2 regions of the Sphingobium yanoikuyae genome follow, and region 2 is predicted to be linked to the other one. Evidence: riboswitches for the same ligand, from Rfam matches in the RefSeq annotation. Region 2 holds a riboswitch; the other holds the start of a gene.
The links. A riboswitch is a leader RNA that binds a small molecule or an ion and turns the genes downstream of it on or off. The one in region 2 is predicted to bind cobalamin.
Positions count from the first base shown of each region.

Region 1 (3,374 bases), 1.2 Mb from region 2:
TCGTTCTAAGCGGAAAATCGGTTCCCACTTTTCCGCACGACGCTCCTAAAAGCGCGGCAGCGGCCATAAGGTTGCGTGCTTTCGCGATCAGCCGCCGCTGAGGCCGAACACCATCGACCGGTCGGCATCGGGGATCAGACCCTCCATCACCCGCCAGAAACCGGTGACGGACCCCTGTCCGGCCTGGGCATAGGCGGCCGCCATCTTCTCGCGCAGGGCGCGGAAAAGCTCGGCTTCCAGCGCGCGGCCGGCGGGGCTGAGGCGCAGCAGTTTCTGCCGCCGGTCGCTGCTGCCGGGCCGGGTCTCGATATAGCCGCGCTCGATCAGGTCATTGAGCACCCGGCCGAGCGATTGCTTGGTGATCGCCAGCAGGCGCAGCAGATCCTTCACCGTCAGGTCGGGCTGGCGCGAGATGAAATAGAGGGCGCGGTGGTGGGCGCGGCCCAGCCCCTGCGCCGCCAGCCCCTCGTCGATCGAGCGGGTGAGCGCGGAATAGCCGAAATAGAGCATCTCGATGCCGCGCCGGATTTCGTCCTCGCGCAGGAACAGCGGCGAAGCCGGTGCGATCTGGCTGGGCGAGGGGGCTTGGACGGACATCGGCGCGGGTTTCCGGCTGGAGGGGAGGGGGCGTGGCGTTGATCCCTAAGATGGGTTGGGCGGGAAGGAAAGGGAAAGGCGAAGTCCATCGTCAGGAGGGCTTTTCTTTCGTGCATCAGCCGCTATATGGCGGTCCCGCGCTGACTTGGATCGGCGCATTGCTGGGGCGTCGCCAAGCGGTAAGGCAGCGGCTTTTGATGCCGCCATGCGCAGGTTCGAATCCTGCCGCCCCAGCCATAATTTTCGGTATCCGACGCCGCGTCGCTTTCCTTGCTTCCGGTTTCCGTTTCGGCATCTTCCGTCGGTATGCCTTGGGCGTCGAGCCGGCAGCGGGACTGCCGATACTCATTCCATGTCTTGGCGAAGACCGATGTTTCGACTAGGGCATCATCGATGCGCCGGTTCATGTTGGTGCATTGCATAACTGACGCCGGTGTTCCGCAAGGAACTTAATCGGGAATGCGGTGCGGGGGCCTTGCCCCTTATTCCGTGGCTGTCCCTGCAACTGTAAGCGGATAGCGCGATGCACGAGCCCGTGAGGGCAGCCACTGGACAGAGCGTCCGGGAAGGCTTGCATCCCGCAACGACCCGCGAGCCAGGAGACCTGCCGGCGTTTCGGTCGCTCTTGTCCTGACCCAGGGGTTGGTCATGGCACGGTCTCTCTTCCGTCTGGGCGGCGAAGCGTGTGGCTGGGGCTGCACGGCCGCGTGGTGTCGGGCGCCTGTCGCGCCTGCCTGCCGCCTCGCGCCGACCGGCGATGCCGGCAAGCCCTGCCTGGTTGCGTCCCGGCGCGCGGAGGATGTGCCTGTGAGCCAGACCGGCGCGGGCAGTGATAGGGCGACCGCGAACCATGCGGTAGCCCACGGGCCGGCCGTTCGGGGCTGGTGTCCCGATGCCTGGCGCCCGATGGCGGCGGGCGACGGGCTGATCGTGCGCGTGAAGCCGCGCCTCGGTCGTCTTTCGGCCGACGATCTGGCGGCGCTGGGCGAAGCGGCGATCGCCCATGGCAACGGCCTGATCGACATGACCCGGCGCGCCAATCTCCAGATCCGCGGCGTGCGCGACGAAAGCTGGCGCCCCTTGCTCGACCGCCTGCTCGACCTTGGCCTGGTGGACCGCGATGCCCGGCGCGAGGGCGCGCGCATGATGATGGTCGCGCCAGACTGGCGGGCGGGCGACGACAGCCATCGCATCGCCAGCCAGTTGCTTGATCGCCTGGACGAATTGCCGGACTTGCCGGGCAAGATGGGCTTCGTGATTGATGCCGGCGCCGCGCCGCTCCTGTCCGGCGAAGCGGGGGATTTTCGCATCGAGCGGGCGCGGGACGGCGGCCTGATCTTGCGTGCGGAGGGGCGGGCACAAGGCGTGCCGGTGGACAGCGGCGGCGAAGTGGATGCGCTGCTCGCGCTCGCCCGATGGTTCGTGGAGAGCGACGGCGCGCGCGCGGGGCGCATGGCCCGGCATGATGCGCCCCTGCCGGATTGGGCAACGGGCAGGGCAGAGGCCGCGTCGCCGCGCCCGCGACTGGTCCCCGGCGCATGGGATGGCGGCATGGCCTATGGTCTCTCGTTCGGTCGGATCGACGCGCGGCATCTTCTCGACGCGCCGGCCATGCGGCTGACCCCATGGCGCATGCTGCTGGCCGAAGGGCAGGTGCCCGGCCTGTCCGCCGACGCTGCCGATACGCTCATGCATGTGGAGGCCTGCCCCGGCGCACCTGCCTGTCCGCAGGCGAGCGTGGAGACCCGCGACCTCGCCCGCCGGCTGGCGCCCCATGTGGCGGGCCGCCTTCATGTCTCCGGCTGCGCCAAGGGCTGCGCCTGTTCGATGCCGGCCGACATCGTGCTGACGGGGCGGGACGGGCGCTACGACCTTGCCTTCCATGCCCGCGCAGGATCGGCGCCCGACCGTCCTGACCTCACCGCCACCGACCTTCTTGCCCATTTCGGAGCCTGTTGATGCCCCATGATTATGAGAGGGACGGCGCGGCAATCTATCGCCAGTCCTTCGCCACCATCCGCGCCGAAGCCGACCTCGGGCGCTTTGCTGCCGAGGAGGAGCCGGTCGCCGTGCGCATGATCCATGCTGCGGGCATGGTGGACCTTGCGGGCCATATCCGCTTTTCGCCGGGCTTTGCAGCGGCGGCGCGGCAGGCCCTGGCCGCAGGGGCGCCGGTGCTGTGCGATGCGCGCATGGTGTCGGAAGGGGTCACGCGCGCGCGACTGCCCGCCGACAATGCCGTGCTCTGCACCTTGCACGAGATCGCCGTGCCGGACATGGCGCGGGCGATGGGCAATACCCGGTCCGCCGCCGCGCTGGAACTGTGGCGGCCGCATCTTGCCGGGGCACTGGTTGCCATCGGCAATGCGCCCACGGCGCTGTTCCACCTGCTCGACATGCTGGAGGATCCGGCCTGTCCGCGCCCCGCGGCGATCATCGGCTGCCCGGTCGGCTTCGTCGGCGCGGCGGAATCCAAGGCGGCACTGTGGGCGGCGCAGCCCGTGCCCTGCTGCGTCGTCGACGGCCGGCTGGGTGGCAGCGCAATCACGGTTGCGGCGATCAACGCGCTGGCGAGCCGCGCGGAATGAGCGGCACCGTCTATGGCGTGGGCCTTGGCCCCGGCGCGCAGGACTTGCTGAGCGTGCGCGCCGACCGGCTGGTGCGGGGGGGACGGCATGTCGCCTATTTCCGCAAGGCCGGCCGACCGGGGCAGGCGCGCCGCATCGCGCAGGGCATGTTGCGGGACGATGCAATCGAACTGGCGATGGAATATCCGG
Region 1 is NZ_CP053021.1:711,596-714,969, forward strand. Features, by position in the region: gene HH800_RS03790 (MarR family winged helix-turn-helix transcriptional regulator) at 88-597, opposite strand; tRNA gene HH800_RS03795 (tRNA-Gln) at 760-834, shown strand; cobalamin riboswitch at 1,012-1,224, shown strand; gene HH800_RS03800 (cobalamin biosynthesis protein CobG) at 1,504-2,556, shown strand; gene HH800_RS03805 (precorrin-8X methylmutase) at 2,556-3,185, shown strand; gene cobI (precorrin-2 C(20)-methyltransferase) at 3,182-3,374, shown strand, end outside.
Region 1: another riboswitch for cobalamin. It lies ahead of HH800_RS03800 (cobalamin biosynthesis protein CobG); the one in region 2 lies ahead of HH800_RS22740 (TonB-dependent receptor plug domain-containing protein).

Region 2 (3,374 bases):
CCTTGACCGGCTCGACCGCCGCCTGCGCCTCTATCCCATGCGCCTTGGCGCGCGCGACATTGAGATAATAGCCATAGCGGCGGGTGGTGGTGCCGGGCGTGAAGCAGAGCGGATCGGTCGAACTGGAGGAACAGCTATTATAGATGATCTGGTCGGTCGTGGTCCGGTCGAACCAGGTCGCGCCCAGCCGCAGTTTCTCGCCAAGGAAGCGCTGCTCCGCGCCCGCTTCCCAGCCATGGGCGCGTTCGGGATCGAGCGCCTGGTTCCCATATTCGGAAAAGAGCTGATAGAGGGTCGGCGCCTTGAATCCCTCGCCATAGCTGGCGCGCAGCACCGTCCCGGTCGGCAACGCCCAGACGCCACCGGCAGAAAAGAGGGTGCGGCCGCCATAGCGATCATGATCGTCATAGCGCAGCCCGCCGGTCAGGGTCAGGCCCGTGATCGGCTGGGCATTGAGCTGTCCATAGACGCTGGTGATCTCCGCCTTGCCGCGGGCCGGATCGGGAATCGGCACCGAAAGCGACGCCGAAGGCGACACGCTGCGGAAGCGGCTATTCTCATTCTCCACCCCGAACAGCGCGGTCCAGCCGTCGGCGATCGCGAAGCTGCCCTGATATTCCAGCCGCTGGTTGCGCCCCGCCGCGTCGAAGGTCTGCTTGCGCGGGTTGCGCGGATCATAATTGTCGCGATCAGTATCGGTATAGCCATAGCCGAAACGGTTGCGGAACCGGCCGTCGAGCAGCGCGACGTTAAGGCCGGCATAGCCGACAAATTCGCGATTGGTGCCATAGGCCGGGCTGTCCGCGCTGGTGGCGTCGAAATCGACCTGGCCGTCGGAATAATAGCCGCGCAGGTCCGCGCTGATCCCGTCCGCCAGAGCCACCTCGACCCGGCCGGTGACGCTGCGATTGGTATAGCCGTCCTTCTCCTTGCCGCCAAAGGCCGGGCTGATCGCGGAAATACCCTCGGTGGTGAAGCTCTGGCCGCCGATCCGCCAGCTGACCGGGCCGGTCTTCCCGCCCAACGCCGCACGGGCACTGACCGTGTCACGCGACCCCGCCTCGATATCGAAGCTCCCCTCCAGCGCCTTTTCGGGCATGGCGGTGACGACATTGACGACGCCGCCGATCGCCTGGCTGCCCCACAGGGTCGACTGCGGGCCGCGCAGCACTTCTATACGCGAGGCGTCACCGACCAGCAGATTGGCGAAATTATAGCCGCCACCGGCCGAAGAGGGATCGTTAAGCTTCACCCCGTCGATGACCACTACGGTCTGGTCGGACTCGGCGCCACGAATGCGCAGCGACGTCGCCGTGCCATAGCCGCCATTGCGCGAGATGCTGACACCGGGCGTGCGCAGCAGCAATTCGGTGACGCCCAGATCCTGCGCCCGGTCGATCGCTGCCTTGTCGAGCACGGTGACGGAGGCCGGCACCTGATCCACCGGCGTGGCGAGGCGGGTCGCGGTGACGAGGATAGAGGATGCCCCGGCATCGGCGGCGGCATCGGGCGGTGGCGCCTGCTGCGCGTCTTCGGCGAAAGCGGTGGTGGAGAGAAGGAAAGAACAGAAAGTCAGATATTTGAACACATAAGCCCCCGGACGAGGGACCGCATCCCAGGGACGATATCGGTGCCCGGCCGGGCGCGACATGGTCCCCGCAATTTGCGGTCCACCTGTCGCCACGCGGGTTCACCCCCGTCCGCTCGGCACACCCTGTCCGCGCGAAGGACGACCGCGACCGGCAGGTCTCCTGGCTCGCGGGTCATCGCTGATTCATGCCGCCTTCTCAGAACCTTGTGGTCCCAATGGCATGTGGCACAAAGGCTCGCCGCTCACAGTTGCAGGGGCAGCCGGGGTCTTGAACCCCATTCCCTTTTCATCCCCGTTGCCGGGGAACCTGTCGCAGTCCGGGCGATAGGCGAGCCCGACTGGAGCGTCAATCTTCCTTGCCTGGCGGAGCGCGCCGGCTAAGGGAGGTGGCCATGCGGATATTTGCCCCCATCGGCCCCGGCAAGGGGATGATCGCCCTGGTGATCGCCCTGGTCGGCGGTGCCACATTATGGGCGGCCACCGCGCGCCAGCCTGCCAGTGCAGGCAAGCGTCCGCAACGGATCGTGTCGCTCAACCTGTGCGCCGACCAGTTGCTGGTCGCGCTGGCCGATCGCGACCAGATTGCCGGCCTGACCCATAATGCCGCCGATCGGCAGATGTCGGCGGTGGCGGCCGTAACGAAGGGCCTGCCCATCCTCGACGGATCGGCCGAACAGATTTTGGCGACCAATCCCGATCTGGTGATCGGCATGCCGGCGCGGCGCAATCCGGCGATCGCGATCCTCAAGGCCCAGCATTATCCCGCCGTCGATCTGAAAAGCGCGGACAGCTATGCCGATATCGTCGCGTCGATCCGCACCGTGGCGCAGGCGATCGGCCATGCCGACCGCGGCGAAGCGATGATCGCGCGGATGGACCGGGAACTCGCCGCCCTGCCCCGCGCGCCGAAGCCCAAAGTCGCGGCCTATTATCAGCGGCGCGGCTACATGACCGACACCGGCACGCTGGTCGACGACCTGATGACGCGGGCCGGCCTGCGCAACCTGGCCGCCGACCTTGGCAAGCCGGCGATCGCGCAGGTCAGCTTGGAGGAGATGGTCGCCGCCCGGCCCGACTATCTGATCGTCGAGAGCGCCACCGACCGCATCACCGACCAGGGCACCGAAATGCTGCATCATCCGGTGCTGCGCGACATAGCGCGCATCAGCCTGCCCCAGGCCTGGACCGTGTGCGGCGGACCGGCCTATGTGCAGGCGGCACGCGCCCTCTCCCAGGCCGTCAGCGCCCGCTGAAGCTGGGCCGGCTCAGCCCTCGATGAAGTTGGCGGCGACTTCGGCCGGCACCCGCATCAATCGGCCGCTTTCCTTGTCGATCATCGCCCAGGTGGATTTGGCCGACACCTTCACCTTGCCGTCCGGCCCGGTGAACTCGATCAGCCGGTCGAACCGCGCGCCGCGCGGTCCTTCCGGAATCCAGGTGCGGCCCGACACGACATCGCCCTCGGTCACGTTACCGCGATAATCGACCTCATGCCGGGTCACGACCCAGATATAGGCGTCGACATGGGCCGGATCGGCATCGGTCATCCAATGTTCGACCGACAATTGCTCCATCCACTGCACCCACACCGCGTTGTTCACATGGCCCAGCACATCGATATGCTCGGGCCGTGCGGTGAACTGCTTGGTGAAGCTCGACGCCATCAGCCTTCCACTCCCAGCTGCCATAGGATGAACGCAAATTCCTCGGCGGTCTCGTGCAGGCTCTCGAACCGGCCCGACTTGCCGCCATGGCCTGCGCCCATATTGGTCTTGAGCAGCAG
Region 2 is NZ_CP053021.1:4,723,578-4,726,951, reverse strand. Features, by position in the region: gene HH800_RS22740 (TonB-dependent receptor plug domain-containing protein) at 1-1,588, opposite strand, end outside; cobalamin riboswitch at 1,724-1,917, opposite strand; gene HH800_RS22735 (ABC transporter substrate-binding protein) at 1,984-2,844, shown strand; gene HH800_RS22730 (acyl-CoA thioesterase) at 2,857-3,255, opposite strand; gene HH800_RS22725 (S9 family peptidase) at 3,255-3,374, opposite strand, start outside.